One region of the Heliomarina sp. genome, then DNA from elsewhere that is predicted to be linked to it. Evidence: riboswitches for the same ligand, from Rfam matches in the RefSeq annotation. Region 1 holds a riboswitch; each other region holds the start of a gene.

The links. A riboswitch is a leader RNA that binds a small molecule or an ion and turns the genes downstream of it on or off. The one in region 1 is predicted to bind thiamine pyrophosphate.
Region 2: another riboswitch for thiamine pyrophosphate. It lies ahead of ACU0FH_RS08640 (bifunctional hydroxymethylpyrimidine kinase/phosphomethylpyrimidine kinase); the one in region 1 lies ahead of thiM (hydroxyethylthiazole kinase).
Region 3: another riboswitch for thiamine pyrophosphate. It lies ahead of thiB (thiamine ABC transporter substrate binding subunit); the one in region 1 lies ahead of thiM (hydroxyethylthiazole kinase).

What each region holds. Positions count from the first base shown of each region.
Region 1 is NZ_JBRBUI010000055.1:122,728-128,272, forward strand. It holds gene ACU0FH_RS23475 (ABC transporter ATP-binding protein) at 1-1,058, shown strand, start outside; gene ACU0FH_RS23480 (hypothetical protein) at 1,091-1,330, opposite strand; gene thiD (bifunctional hydroxymethylpyrimidine kinase/phosphomethylpyrimidine kinase) at 1,502-2,308, opposite strand; gene thiE (thiamine phosphate synthase) at 2,305-2,919, opposite strand; gene thiM (hydroxyethylthiazole kinase) at 2,916-3,704, opposite strand; TPP riboswitch at 3,762-3,856, opposite strand; gene ACU0FH_RS23500 (Hint domain-containing protein) at 4,409-5,545, shown strand, end outside.
Region 2 is NZ_JBRBUI010000022.1:22,803-28,347, reverse strand. It holds gene ACU0FH_RS08670 (ABC transporter substrate-binding protein) at 1-42, opposite strand, end outside; gene ACU0FH_RS08665 (HesA/MoeB/ThiF family protein) at 39-1,022, opposite strand; gene ACU0FH_RS08660 (thiamine phosphate synthase) at 1,019-1,615, opposite strand; gene ACU0FH_RS08655 (thiazole synthase) at 1,612-2,382, opposite strand; gene thiS (sulfur carrier protein ThiS) at 2,384-2,581, opposite strand; gene ACU0FH_RS08645 (FAD-dependent oxidoreductase) at 2,565-3,539, opposite strand; gene ACU0FH_RS08640 (bifunctional hydroxymethylpyrimidine kinase/phosphomethylpyrimidine kinase) at 3,536-3,952, opposite strand; TPP riboswitch at 4,010-4,110, opposite strand; gene ACU0FH_RS08635 (sulfatase-like hydrolase/transferase) at 4,741-5,545, opposite strand, start outside.
Region 3 is NZ_JBRBUI010000053.1:240,319-245,863, reverse strand. It holds gene ACU0FH_RS17820 (FAD-dependent oxidoreductase) at 1-546, opposite strand, end outside; gene ACU0FH_RS17815 (LysE family translocator) at 609-1,256, opposite strand; gene htpX (zinc metalloprotease HtpX) at 1,457-2,392, shown strand; gene ACU0FH_RS17805 (RNA pyrophosphohydrolase) at 2,483-2,971, shown strand; TPP riboswitch at 3,089-3,185, shown strand; gene thiB (thiamine ABC transporter substrate binding subunit) at 3,222-4,199, shown strand; gene ACU0FH_RS17795 (thiamine/thiamine pyrophosphate ABC transporter permease ThiP) at 4,175-5,545, shown strand, end outside.

The DNA of each region.
Region 1 (5,545 bases):
AGGCGCAGGTGCTCAAACTGATCAAGGAGATGCAGGCCGAGCATGGCACCGGCGTTCTGTTCATCACCCATGACTTCGGCGTGGTTGCCGATATCGCCGACCGCGTTGCCGTGATGCAGAACGGTCTGGTGGTCGAAACCGGCACCACCGACGAGGTGCTGCGCAACCCGCAGCACCCCTATACCCAAGGTCTCATGGCGGCGGTGCCAAGCCTTACGCCCCGTGCGGCCCGTGCGCGCTCGGATGAATCCGTGCTGAGCGTCAACAAGCTGGTCAAGACCTACAGCAGCGGTGGCGGTCTGTTCGGCGGCAAGGCCCGCGTGGTCCACGCCGCCAAGGAGGTCACATTCGACCTCGCCCGGGGCGAGACCCTGGGCATCGTCGGTGAATCCGGCTCCGGCAAATCCACCGTGGCCCGCTGTATCGTACGCCTGAACGATGCCGAGGCCGGAGAGATCATGCTTGGCGATACCGATCTGCGCCCGCTGGGCCGCTCCGCCATGCGGGCGCATCGCTCCAAGATCCAGATGGTGTTTCAGGACCCCTTCGCCTCGCTCAACCCGCGCACCAAGGTCGGCAAGATCATTGCGCAGGGGCCGCTGCTCTATGGTGCCTCAACCGAAGAAGCACGGGAGAAGGCGCTCGAACTGCTCGAAATCGTCGGTCTTGACGACCGCGCCTATGATCGTTTCCCGCATGAGTTTTCCGGCGGGCAGCGTCAGCGGATCGGCATCGCCCGCGCCCTTGCACTCGAACCGCAGATACTGGTGGCGGATGAACCTGTCTCGGCGCTCGACGTGTCGATCCAGGCGCAGATCCTCGAACTGCTCGACAGTATCCGTGACCGGATGAACCTGTCGATGATCTTCATCACCCATGACCTGCGGGTGGCGGCACAGGTCTGTGACCGGATCGCGGTAATGCGGCGCGGTGAAGTGGTCGAGATTGGCGCGACCGAAGGTATCTTCGCCAATCCGCAGCACGAATATACCCGCGATCTGCTCTCGGCCGTGCCGGGCAAGGGATGGTTCGCCTCGGAAACCGCCGTCGCAAGCTAAGGCGCAGGGGTCGGCACGCGCGGCCAGCCCCGTCAGCCGCTCGCAAACGCAAGCAGTTGCTCGACCTCGGCCAAGGCGGCATCCATCGCCTCGGCCAGAGCCTCTACCGGCAGGGAAATCTCATCCGGTCCATCCGGATCGATCACTGCCGTGCCGGCGCTTACGGTGATCTCCAGCACATCGCCGGATAGCCGGTGGCGGTAGAGCACCGATTTGCCGTCCCGCAGTTCCGCCGCTCCGTCGCGCAAGAGCGACCTCGTCGAAAATGTCATCGACAAGGATCAGCGCGTCCTGCGTCAGGAACTCCACCCCGCCATTCGCGCTCTCGATCCGTCCGGCACTCCGGCGCAGCTCGGCATCTTTCAGCGGGTCAGCCGCATAAGGCAATTGCTGATCCCCCTTCACAATCAGAACAGTCCGGTCAGCGACCTGTTTTGCATGGTTCATTCGGGATTGAAGGGGAAAGCGTGGAAATGGTTCACCGGCCCGTGGCCCTTTCCGACTTCCAGAAGGCCGGAATGGGCGATGGCCTGGGCGGTATAGGTCTTGGCATTGCGCGCAGCCTCACCAAGCAGGCGTCCATGGCCCAGCTCGCAGGCCAGCGCCGATGACAGGGTGCATCCGGTACCATGCGTATTGTGCGTCACATAGCGCGGTCCGCCCAGATCCAGATGCATATCCGCCGACAACAGCAGATCCGGCGACTCCGGCTGATCCAGGTGCCCGCCCTTGAGCAGCACAGCTCGCGGCCCCAGCGCCAGCAGGTCCACCGCCTGCCGCCGCATGTCCTCAAGGTTCACCGCCTCGTCACAATCCAGCAGGTCGGCGGCTTCGGGCAGGTTCGGGGTAATGACAGTGGCGCGTGGCAACAGCCGGTCGCGCAGCGCTGCGACCGCGTCGGCCTGCAGCAAGCGGTCGCCGCCCTTGGCCACCATCACAGGGTCAAGCACCACTGGGGCTTCAAGCCCCTCCAACGCTTCAAGAACCGCCTCGATAATCGCGGCCGAGCCGAGCATGCCGATCTTGACCGCATCCACCCGGATGTCATCCCGGATCGTTTTGATCTGCGCGGCGACCATCGCGGGCGGCACCAGTTCGACGGCGCTGACCCCTTTGGTGTTTTGCGCGGTCAGCCCGGTCAGCGCCGCCATCGCATAGCCACCGCGCGCCGAGATCGCCTTGATGTCAGACTGGATACCGGCACCGCCGGAGGGATCGGACCCGGCGATGGAAAGAATATTGGGAATCATAGTGCGCTCCATTCCTGCATCAGCTCCCGTGTTGCGGCCTCGGGGTCATCGGCCCGCGTGACCGCGCTCACCACCGCCATGCCCACGGCACCGGCCTGTTTCAGTGCTGCCGCATCGCCTGTGCCAAGACCGCCGATGGCGACAACCGGGCAGGGCGCAAGGCCCACGATCTCCGCCAGCCCGTCAAACCCGATGGGCGGCGCATGGTCGGGTTTGCTGGGGTTCGCCCGAACCGGCCCCGAGCCGATGTAATCGAGCGCCAACCCGTCCAGCGCCGCGCACTGACCTGCGTTCTCGATGGAAAGACCCAGGATCATCTCAGGCCCGATCCGGTCTCGTATCCGCGCCGGATCGCCATCGCTTTGCCCGATGTGCAGCCCGTCGACGCCAAGCGCGCAGGCGAGCTCGACCCGATCATTCAAGATCAGCTTTGTGCCGCTGCCCGAGAGAATTTCCGCCAGTTCCCGGGCCAGCTCGGCAAAGGCCGCATCGGCGGCCTCCTTGTCGCGCAGCTGCACGGCCCATGCGCCACCCCGCATAGCGGCTCGCGCCTGATCGGGAACCGAAATCGCCGCCTCCGCATCAGTCACGACGTAAACCGGCCCGATCATGCGGCGGTGATCCTTGCGCCCTTGGTGGCCTCCTCCGGGCTCAGCCCGTACAGCGCGTCCAGAAAGGCGACCTGAAAACTGCCCGGTCCCTTGGCGGTCCGCCCGGCAATCTCTCCGGCCAGCCCATAGCAGGCCAGCGCCGCCGCCGTCGCCTCGAGCACGGGCTGATCAACGCAAAAGGCCGCGATCACCCCGTTCAGCGAACAGCCCATGACGGTAATCCGGCCCATCATTTCATGCCCGTTTTCAACGCGATAGCCGCGCGTTCCGTCCGTTACGTAATCGACGGGGCCAGACACGGCGACAACGCCGCCAGTGCGCTTCGCCAACTGCCGCGCAGCTTCTTCGGCATCAGACACCGCATCCCCGGCATCGACGCCGCGCGCGGCACTCTCAAGGCCCGCGAGCGTCAGGATCTCAGAGGCATTGCCGCGGATCACGGTCGGTTTCAGACCGATCAGCCGGTTCGACAGATCCCGGCGAAACGTGGTTGCCGCGACGCCGACCGGGTCCATCACCCAGGGGCGACCATTGTCGGCCATTACGGTGCCGGCCTCCTCCATCGCTGCGCCCCATTCCGGGTCGGCGGTGCCGATGTTAACGGTCAGCGCCTGCGCCAGCCCGGCGAATTCGGCCACCTCGACGCGGGCATGAACCATCGCGGTCGACGCCCCGACGGCAAGCAGCACATTCGCCATGACATTCATGGCAACGAAATTGGTGATGTTATGGACCAGCGGCGCGGTCTCGCGCATCTGGGCAAGGTAAGCTCCGGTATCGTGCATCGTCTCTCCTCGCCGGGGAGGAGATCAAAACCGCAACATCGAACCGAGAAACCGGCGGGCTGAGGTTTTGCAACTTCCTCCGCCGGCATGATCCGGTTCAGGTTCAAAGGGTGCTTCTCAGCCCGCAGATGCGGACGCCCCTGTCGCAGCCCTATGCATCGGGCAGAGACCCCTTCTTGTCAACCGGCGATCACGGCACCTGTTTCATCGTGCGCCGCCTTTACGCGATCTGAACTTGGCAGGCATTGTCTTTTCCCTGGCCGCTCGAACATCCCTTGTGACTAACGCTTGTCGTGCCGTTTCGACCAGTGAATCCGGGTGAGGGAGTGCACAGGGGGTGTACAGATGTCATACGCTTTGTGCACGGGTGGTGCCACCTAAGGTTGTTAACCAATATGCTGAAATTGCTCAGTTTTTGAACGGTGTGGGCCGGTTATGGGTAAGAAGACATTGAAAACTCGGGAAAACCAGAAAAAGCCATATTCCTTTCCCAAAATCGATGTAGTTGCAGCGTTAACACGCATCATCGCAAGCCCGTGAGGACGGCAAGAAAAGGTAAATTTACCTTTCTCTGTTACCTCTCCGCGGCTTCACCCCGATCACCGTCATATCGGATGATCGCTGCCAGAACGGCGAAAAGCGAACGAAACTAGGGCCACGAGCGTCAGGCGTCGCGGCACATAAACCATGACGGCTAAGTAACGATGAGCAGCGATCCGGAAGACGATACACCCCAGTTCAAGCAGGGCACTGCCGGCAATGACACGATCACCGGCGGCAATGCTGGCGACTCTCTGCACGGAGAGGCGGGCGACGACACCATTCACGGCAACGGCGGGGCCGACGCCGTGTATGGGGGGGCCGGAAAAGATACGGTCTATGGCGGCGACGGCGGCGATGCGATCTATGGCCAATCCGGTGATGATACCCTTCACGGCGAAGGCGGCAATGATGCCATCTACGGAGGATCGGGCCGCGATACCATGTACGGCGGTGATGGTGATGATGCCCTCTATGGGGAGGACGGGGATGACACCATCTATGGTGGTTCGGGAAACGACACCATCTATGCAGGCAACGGCTATGACAAGATCTACGGCGGCGCGGGCAACGACACGATCTATGGAGGCGGCGATAACGATACGCTCGACGGGGGGGACGGTGCGGACACGATCGTAATCTCTTTTGGCGAAACCACCAATTTCAACACGACCGTCAAGGGCGGCTCTGGCGGTGACGACAACGATACGCTTGATATCTCCAACCTGATCGAGGACGGTTGGAACGTCACAGGCTGGGTGAAAAATCCGGAAAGCAACGGGATGGATGGCTATAACGGCCAGATCACCCTGCAGCGCGGCGACCAATGGGCCAATATAAACTACGAGGATATCGAGAATTTCCAGACCGAGGTTGTCTGTTTCACGCCCGGCAGCCTGATTTCAACCATGCGGGGCCCGCGTCCGGTGGAAACCCTTGTGCCCGGCGATCTTGTTTACACCCGTGATAACGGCCCGCAACCGCTGCGCTGGATCGGCCAGCGACAGCTCAACGCAGCCGAGCTTCGGACCGCGCCCTCCTTCGCGCCGGTGATGATCCGCAAGGATGCTTTTGGCCCGGGCTGTCCCGAGCGCGACATGATGGTCAGCCCCAATCACCGTATGCTGGTCGAATCAGGCGAGGCACAGCTGATGTTCGGCGAGGATGAGGTGCTGGTGCCTTCCAAGCACCTTGTCGGTGCACCGGGTGTATCTCGCCGGAGTCCGGGGGCGGTGACCTATATTCACCTGATGTTCGACAACCACGAAATTATCCGCTCCGACGGGGTGTGGAGCGAAAGT
Region 2 (5,545 bases), on a different contig from region 1:
CGTCGCGGTGAGAAGGGCAAGGGCAGTGAGGTGGGCTTTCATGGGGTTTCTCCGGTTGGGTCGCCAAGCGCGACGAGGAAAATCTCACCGTTCCAGACGGCGGCGAGGCGCTCCGCCGCGGTCCAGGACCGCTGGCCAGAGCGGCAGCAGAGCACGGCGCGTTGGCCGTCTTCGGGTATCGGGCCTCCGGGGCCGAAGGCTGTGACAGGGAGGCGGCGTGCTGAGGGGCGCACCAGTGGTGCCTCTGTCTCGGCTCGCAGGTCGATGAGGAAGTCGGTGTCGGCGATTGACGACGCGGCAAGGAAACGGGGGGACGAAGCGGGCTCGGCCGCGCCGTCGAACCGGAAGCCGCCAAAGCGAAAACCGGTCGCGTCGAAAGTGACCAGACGTCCAAGCGGGGAGGGGGCGAGACCGGCCAGAAACGCCACCGCCATCTGCGCCTGAAGAGCGCCGATGACCCCCACCACAGGGCCCAGAACGCCATCTTCGGCGCAGGAACCGAGGCGTTGCGGCAGATCTGGAAACACGGCCCTAAGGCTGGGTGCGCCGCCGCAGAAGCCGCCCGCGTAGCCCTCCAGCCCGACGACCGACGCGCTTACAAGCGGGCAGCCCCGGGTCAGGCAGGTGTCCGACAGGATGTAGCTGGCTGCGAAGCTGTCGGCGCAGTCGAGCACGAGGTCGACCTCTGCGCAGAGCGCATCGGCATTGGCCGGGTCGAGGGTGTCGATGATGGGTTCAACGCGGACGTCCGCGTTCAGTGCGGTGACCATGTCCGCTGCGGCGCAGACTTTGGGCCGGCCGATATCGGCCTCTCGGAACAGTGTCTGGCGATGCAGGTTCGTGGCGTCGACACTATCGGGGTCGACCAGCGTGATACGCCCGATCCCCGCGCCCCCGAGATACTGAAGCACCGGCGCCGCAAGACCGCCTGCGCCCACGACCAGCACATGCGCCTGCCGCAGCCGGTCCTGACCATCCGGCCCGAATTCGGGCACAGCGATCTGGCGAGCGTAGCGGCTCATCGCGTCGTCTTTAGCCAGTGGCGGACCCGATCCTCGGGATCGTCGCTCAGGGTGATGTCGGTGACCGCCGAGACGATGTCAGCGCCCGCCGCGAAAGCCCTCGCTGCACGCTCCGGGGTCATACCGCCGATGGCGACGAGGGGCAGGTCGCCGACCAGCCGTTTCCACTCGGCCACACGGTCCAGCCCCTGTTGCGTCCATTTCATCTTTTTCAGGATGGTCGGATAGACGGGGCCGAGCGCCACATAATCGGGTTCCAGCGCCAGAGCGCGATCCAGTTCGTTGTGATCGTGGGTGCTGATGCCCAGTCTGATCCCGGCGCGCCGGATCGCGACAAGGTCGGCGTCGTCCAGATCTTCCTGCCCCAAGTGCACCCAGTCGCATCCTGCGTCCATGGCGATCCGCCAGTGGTCGTTTACGACCAGCACCGCGTCGTGCGACCGGCACAGCGCCTGCGCCTTTGCCACCAGTGGCCGCAACGCGGGCTCCGGCATGTCCTTGATCCGCAGTTGTACCAGCTTGACGCCCAGCGGTAGTGTGCGTTCCAGCCAGGCAAGGCTGTCGAAGATCGGGTAAAAACGGTCCAGTGTCATTCCAGGAAAGCCCGTCCGATTACCGGGGTCGACGGCGCGGCCATGTCGCGAGGTTCCATCGGATCGGCCTCCAAGGCCAGCCGCCCAGCCTCAACCGCGCGTGCAAAGCCCTCGGCCATCGCCGCCGGATCGCCGGCTTTTGCGACGGCGGTGTTCAGCAGCACGGCGTCAAAGCCCATCTCCATCGCTATCGCGGCTTGGCTGGGCAGGCCGAGGCCTGCATCTACAACCATTGGCACATCCGGGAACTGCGCGCGCAAAGTGCGCAGCCCGTAGATGTTGGTCAGCCCCAGCCCGGTGCCGATTGGTGCGCCCCAAGGCATCAGGACTTCGCAGCCCGCCTCAAGCAGGCGGCCCGCTAGCACCACATCCTCGGTCGTGTAGGGAAAGACCTGGAAGCCATCGTCCGAAAGGATACGCGCCGCCTCGACCAGCCCGAACGGGTCTGGTTGGAGTGTGTCGGTATGGCCGATGACCTCAAGCTTGATCCACGGCGTGTCGAACAACTCACGGGCCATTTGCGCCGTGGTCACCGCCTCGCGCACCGAATGGCACCCGGCGGTGTTGGGGAGCACCGTGACACCGAGCTCGCGCACGAGATCCCAGAAAGCGGCGCCCGCGCGCTCTCCACCCGCCTCGCGCCGGACGGAGACGGTGGCTATGCCCGCGCCAGAGCGGCGGAACGCCTCGGCCAACACGGCGGGCGAGGGGTATTGCGCGGTGCCCAGCATCAGGCGCGAGGCGACTTCGGTTCCGTAAAACTGCATCTCAGCCTCCCTGCCTTGGCGCGACGACCTCGACCCGGTCGCCGGGTTCAAGCGTCGCTTGCTCGCGCATGGTGGCCGGAACGAAGCTTTCGTTGACTGCGGTGGCGACCTTGGCGTCGCCGTAGCCCAGTTCGCCGAGAACAGCCGCGAGTGTGTCGGCCTGCACCTCGGTCGGGGTACCGTTAAGAGTGATCTTCATGACAGAACTCCGGTGTTGTGCCGTCGAGTGCAGCCTCCGCCGCCATCCGCGCCAGTGCGGGGGCGAGCAGAAAACCGTGGCGGAAGAGGCCGTTGACGTAGAAAGTGTCGCCCAGCCGGATGACGCGGGGCAGGTTTTCGGGAAAGGCAGGGCGGGCATCGGCGCCGATCTCCACCAGCTCGGCTTCGCCGAAGGCGGGGTGCAGGGCATAGGCGGCCGACAGTAGTTCGAGAACTGAACGGACGCTGCGCCGCCGATCGTCGCTTTCGATCTGGGTCGCGCCGAGCATGAACAACCCGTCCGCACGCGGCACGATATATAGCGGAATGCGCGGGTGAAGCAGCCGGATGGGGCGCGACAGGCGTATGTCCGCGCTGCGCAGCACGGCCATCTCGCCCTTCACGCCGCGCAGATCCGGCAGCACATCGCGTGCGGCCAGCCCTCGACAATCGAAGGTCAGACCTTCGGGGCGGCCCGGTTCGGCGATGAAGGACACGCCGTCGCGTTCCAGCCGGTCTCGCAGATGTAAAAGGGCCGCGCGGGGATCGAGATGCGCTTCGGATGGGACGTGCAGCGCGCGGTCGAAGCGCCCGGCAAGGTCGGGCTCCAGCGCGGCGAGGCCGTCTGCGTCGAGCCATTCGTGCCCTCGCGTCCGCCGCGCGAAGCGATCGAGTTCCCGTCGGTCGCGTCCCAATGCCACCACGGTCGTGCCGCGCCGCTCGACCGTCACCCCCTGCCGATCCCACCAGTCGGCGGCCTCATGGCCAAGCCGGAAAACAGGCTCCTCCGCTGTTTCACTCTCGCACACAGGGGCCAGCATGCCCCCCGCCCACCACGAGCAGCCGTGCGGCCCCGGCCGGGGCGCGGGATCGAAGACAGTAACTTCGCAACCCCGGGCGACAAGCTCTGCCGCCACGCAGAGACCAGCAACACCGGCGCCGAGGACGTGCGCCTTCATGTCCTGACCTCTCGGAAATGATGTATAGGGATGGGACCTTCGCTGATGCACCATTCGTCTGCCGCACGCAACGCGTCATGCAGCAAGGGCCTTGCACGCCGCATTGCCGCCTCCACCCCGGCTACCTGTGCGACCTGCGCGGTGTCCGCCCCGGCGATCTCGGGCGAGAACAACATACCAATTTTAATCGACATCGGATGGATCTCATCCGACACCGCAGGGATCCGCGCGGATAGGACGGCGTACGTGACGGCCTCCACCGCGAAGACGCCTCGGGTGTTCTGCGCTGTGTCCGGCGTGCTCGCGCTTGGGCCGTCGACGCCGAGGGCAGAGGAAGTATTGAGTTCGGCTTGAATACCCGCGCCACCGCGACTGTCGGAGCCCGCAATGGTCGATACGAATGAATTCGGCATTATCGCTACCTCCACCGGCGACAGGCGGAGGTAGATAAGACAGGCGTCAAGGGACTCGTCAGATCATGCTCCGTTCCCTACGCCGGTATTGTCCGGATCAGGTTCGATGGGTTAGCTATCGCCTCTCAGCCCCAGACAGGGCACCCCAACGGATTTAGCAAAGCGTAGCAGCCTGCGGATCTATCTTCAAGTGACCCAAAATCAGAAAGCATGGCTCCCTCAGGAAGCGTGGTCGAGACAGTGTTGAAATCATCTATCCCGTGTGCTTCGTCTTCCGAAGACATCCTTATGCGCTTGCCTCGATGGCAGTTTCTCGATGAATGGCCGCGGTGTGCGCCGCAGCGAAGTTCCGATTTCCAGCCTCTCTTCGCCTATGGTGCAACCGGCCCATGCCTGCCGTTCGGACCTCGCGCGGCGAATGTCCGGTTGGCAACAGCTTAATATCTTGGCGATCAGATGATTGCGCACCGTGCGAACCGTTCAACACGAACAGAGCCCGATGAGACATGACGCTACCAGGTAGGCGTTCCTACTGTCGTTTGTGGCACCAGCAACAATCGCAACGGCGATGGAGAAATCGAAGCGTCATGTCAAATCACTCGATCTTACCGGGGTTCATGAGGTTCTGTGGGACGACCGCCTCCTTGAAGCGCCGCATCAGACCGTAAGCCCTGCCATGTCCCGCCTGCATATACTTTTCTTACCTACGCCGATCCCCAAGGATCGGCTGCAGTTCGGTCAGCGCGACAGTTGGCTTGGGCCGCATGGGCCTGTCCTCGGGCCGGGCCTCACGTTTCCGGCGGCGGCGTTGCTGCCGGCGCGCCCATGTTCATCGCGACCTCACGCCCGCCATATCTTGCGATCATCGCGTCCTGATCGGCAAAGGCGAGATCGTTCATCTCCGACGGATCACAGATATTTCGAAGTTCCTGTGCCATCTCGGCCAGCACCTGAGCGCAGATGGGATCATCGGCTCGGTTGATAGTTTCCTCCGGATCTTCTGCCAGATTGAATAGCTCGGGTCTGAAGGTGTGATAGTGGATTAGCTTCCAGTCGCCTTTGCGAACCATGTAGGCTGCGGATACGGCGCCCACGGCATGGTACTCGCTGAAGATCACCCGGTCGGGCTCTTCCGGGGCGGCGCTGATCTCATAGAGCGACCGGCCGGGCCGCTCGCCCTCCAGCGTGGCGCTGAAATGGTCGATAATGGTCTGCGATACATCGAGCAGGCTAACCGGAGTCGCGCAGATCGAGGCGGATGCGCCCGGCTCGGCGACGATCAGGGGCACCGCCACCGATTCTTCGTACATGTTCGATTTGCCCCATAGCCCCCGTGCGCCAACGTTGTCGCCGTGATCCGAGGTGTAGATAATGGTGGTTTCGTCGAGCTGCCCGTTCTCTTCCAGCGCCGCGACCAGCTTGCCGATGTTATCATCGAGGAAGGTACAGAGCGCGAAATAGCAGGCGGCAGCGAGGCGCCGCTCGTCGGCATCCTTGAACCCCTCGTCCCCGGTCAGAGCAAAATTCTGCTTGGTGACCCATGGATGGTTCTCGAACCCGTCAAGTGTGTGCATCTTGAAGGGAGGAAGGCTG
Region 3 (5,545 bases), on a different contig from region 1:
GTCGGTGCGCTTGTTGGTGTGGGTGACGAGGAACTGGTTGATGAAATAGCCCTCGCTGCCCATGATCTCGACCCCGTCGTACCCGGCCAGTTTGGCCTTGCGGGCGGCCTCGACAATATCGGCGATCTGCGTTTCGATCCCCTCCTCGTCCAGCTCGTTCGGGGGAAAGGGCGAGATCGGGGATTTCACAGCGCTGGGGGCGACGCATTTGGGGCCAAAGGCATAGCGCCCGGCGTGGAGGATCTGCATCGCGATCTTGCCGCCGGCCTCATGCACGCGGTCGGTGACGATGTTGTGGTTTTCAATATCCGTCTCGCTGACCATCATCGCGGCGCCGGGCGCCACCGAGCCTTCGGGATTTGGGCCAATGCCGCCGGTCACCATCAGTGCCACGTCGCCACGGGCGCGCTCGGCATAGAACTCGGCCACGCGGTTCCAGTCGCCGGTTTCCTCAAGCCCCGTATGCATGGAGCCCATCAGCACCCGGTTCTTGAGCGTCGTGAACCCAAGGTCGAGCGGTTTCAGTAGGTTCGGATAGGTGGCCATTGCGTGCTCCCTGTCTGCATGTCCGTTGCGAAGATTGCCGTCTCGGCCGGGTTTGTCACCTGCTACGCTGCGTCATCGACGATGTCGTTTGGTATCGTACCGGTGGAAATCGCGATCCAGATGGCGATGGCGAGCAATGACAGGGCGAAGGCCAGCCGCACCGGCACCGAGCTTTGCCATGACGCAAGCCGCGTGCCGATCATCGCGCCAAGCAGGACGATGGCCGAATGCACGATCAGCGCGGTCAGTACGTGTAACCCGCCCAGCAGCAGCGTTTGCAGCCAGATCGGCCCAGCCTGCGGCGAGGTGAACTGTCCGATCACTACCATGTAAAACACCAGCGCCTTGGGGTTCAGCAGGTTGGAGATCAGGCCCCGGCGAAAGGCGTTTTCGTCGCGGATCGGCGGCACGCCTTCGGCGCTTTCAGCCCAGGCGCACCAGGCGAGGTAGACCATATAGCCCACCCCGGCCCATCGCAGCAGGTGATAGAGCCAGTCCGACGCGGCCGCTATGGCGCTGAGCCCCGTGGCGGCGGCGACGACCTGAACAGACAACCCGATGGTGATGCCAAGCACGGCGATCATGCCCGCCCGTCTGCCGGTTTGCGCCGAGAGCGCGGCAAGCCAGCCCATGTTCGGCCCCGGCGTGAGTTCGATGACGAACATCGCAATCATGAAAGAGGTCCAGTTGACCCCCAAAAGAATGTCCAAGTGCGGCCCCGTGGCTGGAATATCTGGCGTCGTTCCAGTCAGGCTGCCGCGAATAGGCGGGGAACAAAAGAGTAACTTTGCGGTATTCTAGGAAAACGGCGCCCATTAACGGCAGGGACATGCCTGCCGATATTGTGCTGACACGGGCCGTTCCTATATTTTTCCTGTCCCTTGCGGGGGCGAAGTCTGGAGATCGAAAGATGGGATATGTCAAGACGGCCATGCTGATGGCGGCGCTTACGGCGCTTTTCATGGGGCTGGGCTATTTGCTGGGCGGCACCGGCGGCGCGCTGATCGCGCTGGTCGTGGCGGCTCTCATGAATGTCTTTACCTGGTGGAATTCCGACAAGATGGTCTTGCGGATGCATAACGCCAAGCCCGTCGCTTCGGGCGACAGGCTTGGTCTTAACGATCTTGTGGCGCGGCTGGCTGAGAATGCAGGGCTGCCGATGCCCGCCGTCTACCTGATCGATACGCCGCAGCCGAATGCCTTTGCCACCGGACGCAATCCGCAGAATGCCGCCGTGGCGGTGACCTCGGGGCTGATGCAGAGCCTGTCGCGTGAGGAACTGGCCGGCGTCATCGCGCATGAGCTGGCCCATATTCGCAACCATGACACGGCGATCATGACCGTGACGGCCACCTTTGCCGGTGCGATTTCCATGCTCGCGAATTTCGCGCTGTTCTTCGGCGGCAGCCGAGAACGGATGGGGATTGTCGGCACGCTCTTGATGATGTTCCTCGCGCCGCTGGCGGCGGCTTTGGTGCAGATGGCGATCAGCCGCACCCGGGAATATGCCGCCGATAAGGCGGGGGCGCAGATCTGCGGTCAGCCGCTCTGGCTGGCCTCGGCGCTGGAGCGTATCCAGCAGGGAGCCTCGCGCATCGACAATGTCGCCGCCGAGAACAACCCCGCCACGGCGCATATGTTCATCATCAACCCGCTGCATGGCGGCGGACGGGACAAGTTGTTTTCGACTCACCCCGCGACTGAGAACCGCGTGGCGGCGCTGAAGGCAATGGCAGCACAAGGTTATGGTCATGAAAGCGTGCCTGAATCGGTGGCATCGCGGTCCTCCATTCCTTCGTCCGGACAACGCCGGGGCCGTGGCAATGGTAACGGGCCGTGGCGGTAAGCCGCTGAAGCTTGCAATGGGACAGGGCTTGCGGCAGGTCTGGGGCGCAGAGTAACGCGTCAGATCAGACCGCAGCGGAAGAGGCCGACTATGACCCCGGAAGAGATTGCCAAACTGCCCTATCGGCCCTGTGTCGGGGTGATGCTGGTCAACGGGCTAGGCGAGGTTTTCGTCGGCCAGCGCCGGGACCGCGATCAGGACGCCTGGCAAATGCCGCAGGGCGGGGTCGACAAGGGCGAAGAGGCCCGCGATGCGGCGCTGCGCGAGCTCTGGGAAGAGACTGGGGTGACCTCGGACCTTGTCGAGATCATCGGCGAAAGCGAGCTGTGGCTGCCCTATGACCTGCCGCATGATCTGGTGCCGAACATCTGGAAGGGCCGGTATCGGGGACAGGAGCAGAAATGGTTCCTGATGCGGTTCACCGGCGAAGATGCGCAGATCGATATTGCCACCGAACATCCCGAGTTCTCGGAATGGCGCTGGCTGCCGGTGGCCGATCTGGTGCCCAATATCGTGCCGTTCAAACGCGAGGTCTACGCGCGCGTGGTCGAGGAATTCGCGCCGCTGCTTGACGGATAAGCACACAGACAACGGCGGTGATCCCCGTACACCACCTGTACACCCCCTGTGCATCACGCGTGCAGCGTTTCGCCGGTCGCGCTCCCCTTGTGCCTCATGGCCGCAGGGCATAGGGTGCGGCCTACCTCGGGGGGCCAAGTGGCTGAGATGCGTAAGCAGACCCGTTGAACCTGAACCAGTTAGCACTGGCGGAGGGAAGGTATGGACATCGCGCCACCCCTTGCCCTGTCGCCGCAATAGGGAGGATGCCATGAAGTATCTTACATTTGCAGCGGGCGTATTCTGTGCCACGGGTGTTGCCGCCCAGACGCCGGAACTGACCGTTTACACCTATGACAGTTTCGTCTCGGAATGGGGTCCTGGCCCGCAGATCGAAAAAGCGTTCGAGGCCGAATGCGGCTGTGATCTGAAATTCGTCAGCGCGGGCGATGGTGCTTCGCTGCTGGCGCGGCTCAAGCTTGAAGGAGCGCGCAGCGACGCGGATGTCGTGCTGGGGCTGGATACGAACCTGATGGCCTCGGCCGAGGATTCGGGCCTCTTCGCGCCAAGCGAGGTCGATGTCGAATACGACCTGCCCGTCGCATGGGAAAGCGATACATTCGTGCCCTATGACTGGGGCTATTTCGCCTTTATTCACAACAAGGGCGTGACCCCGCCGCAGGATTTCCTTGAGCTTGCGAAGAGCGACATGAAGATCCTGATCCAGGATCCGCGTTCCTCGACGCCAGGGCTGGGCCTGCTGATGTGGGTCAAGGCGGCCTATGGTGACGACGCCGCGCAGGTCTGGGCCGATCTGGCGGATAATGTCGTGACCGTGACCAAGGGCTGGTCCGAGGCCTATGGGCTGTTTCTGGACGGCGAGGCCGACATGGTGCTGAGCTATACCACTTCGCCTGCCTATCACATCATTGCCGAAGACGACGACACCAAGGAAGCCGCCGCCTTTGACGAAGGCCATTACATGCAGGTCGAGGTAGCCGCAAAGCTGGCGGCCAGCGATCAGCCTGAACTGGCCGAACAGTTCCTGCAATTCATGGTGACGGATGCGTTCCAGTCGGTGATCCCGACGACCAACTGGATGTACCCGTCGGTGATACCGGGCGACGGTTTGCCCGAAGGGTTCGAAGGTTTGGTCGAGCCGCGCAAATCCCTGCTGCTGCCCCCGGCAGAGGTGCAGGCCGCAAGGGACGAGGCGCTGAATGAATGGCTGACCGCGCTCAGCCAGTAATCTCTCCGGTCAGCGGCAGGCCCGGGCTGGGCGCGGCGGCATTGGTCGCCGTGCTGATCCTTGGCCCGTTGCTGGCCGTCTTCCTGCGGGCCGAGGCCGGGGCGGGGCTGGTGCGCGCCGACTGGGCGGCGATCCGGTTCACCGTCTGGCAAGCAGTGCTTTCGGCGGTGATCAGCGTGGCGCTGGCCGTGCCGGTGGCGCGGGCGCTCGCGCGGCGGCGGTTCGCCGGACGTTCAATTCTGATCACGCTGCTGGGCGCACCGTTTATCCTGCCTGTGATCGTCGGGGTTCTGGGCTTGCTTGCCGTGTTCGGACGGAATGGCTGGATCAGTCACGGGCTTGGACTGATGGGCCTGCCGCCGGTGCAGGTATATGGGCTGCACGGGGTGGTGCTTGCCCATGTGTTCTTTAACCTGCCGCTGGCGACGCGGCTGCTCCTTCAGGGCTGGCAGGATATTCCCGCCGAGCATTTCCGGCTTGCCGCGCAGCTTGGCGCCGGGTCGCGGGTGATCTGGCGGCTGATCGAACGGCCGATGCTGGCGCGGGTGGTGCCCGGTGCGCTGGCGGTGATCTTTGCGATCTGCCTGACCAGTTTCGCGGTGGCGCTGACCTTGGGCGGCGGGCCGCGTGCCACCACGATCGAACTGGCGATCTATCAGGCGTTTACCTTCGATTTCGATCTTGGCCGCGCGGCGCTGCTGTCGGTGGTGCAGATCGCGCTGACCCTAGGCGCGGCGCTGATCGCGCTGCGTGTCGCCTCGGGCGACGGGTTGGGCGCGGGGCTGGATCGGCCCGTGCAGCGTTGGGACGCGGCGGGGCGCGGGGCGCGGTTGCTCGATGGCGCGCTGATCGTGGCGGCGGGGCTGTTTCTGCTGCTGCCGATGCTCGCCATCGTGGCCGAGGGCGTGCCGGGGCTGCTGCGCCTGCCCGCATGCGTTGGTCGCGCGGCGCTGGTGTCGCTGGGCGTCGCGCTGGGCAGTACTGCCGTGATGCTGCTGGTTGCCTTGCCGATGGCGCTGGCGATTGCAGCGGGGCGTGGGGCGGTCGAACTTGCCGGTCTATTGGGCCTTGCGGTGTCGCCACTCGTGATCGGCACCGGATTGTTCCTGATCGTGAACCCGATTGCCGACCCGTTTGCGCTGGCCCTGCCTGTGACGGCGGGGGTAAACGCGGTGATGGGGCTGCCCTTTGCGCTGCGTATTCTTGTGCCCGCCGCGCGTGAGGTGCTGTCGGTGCATGGGCGGCTGGCGCTGAGCCTGAACATGCGAGGGCTAACCTTTCTGCGACTGGTGATCTTGCCCCGGATGCGGCCCCAGATTGGCTTTGCTGCCGGGCTGGTCGCCGCG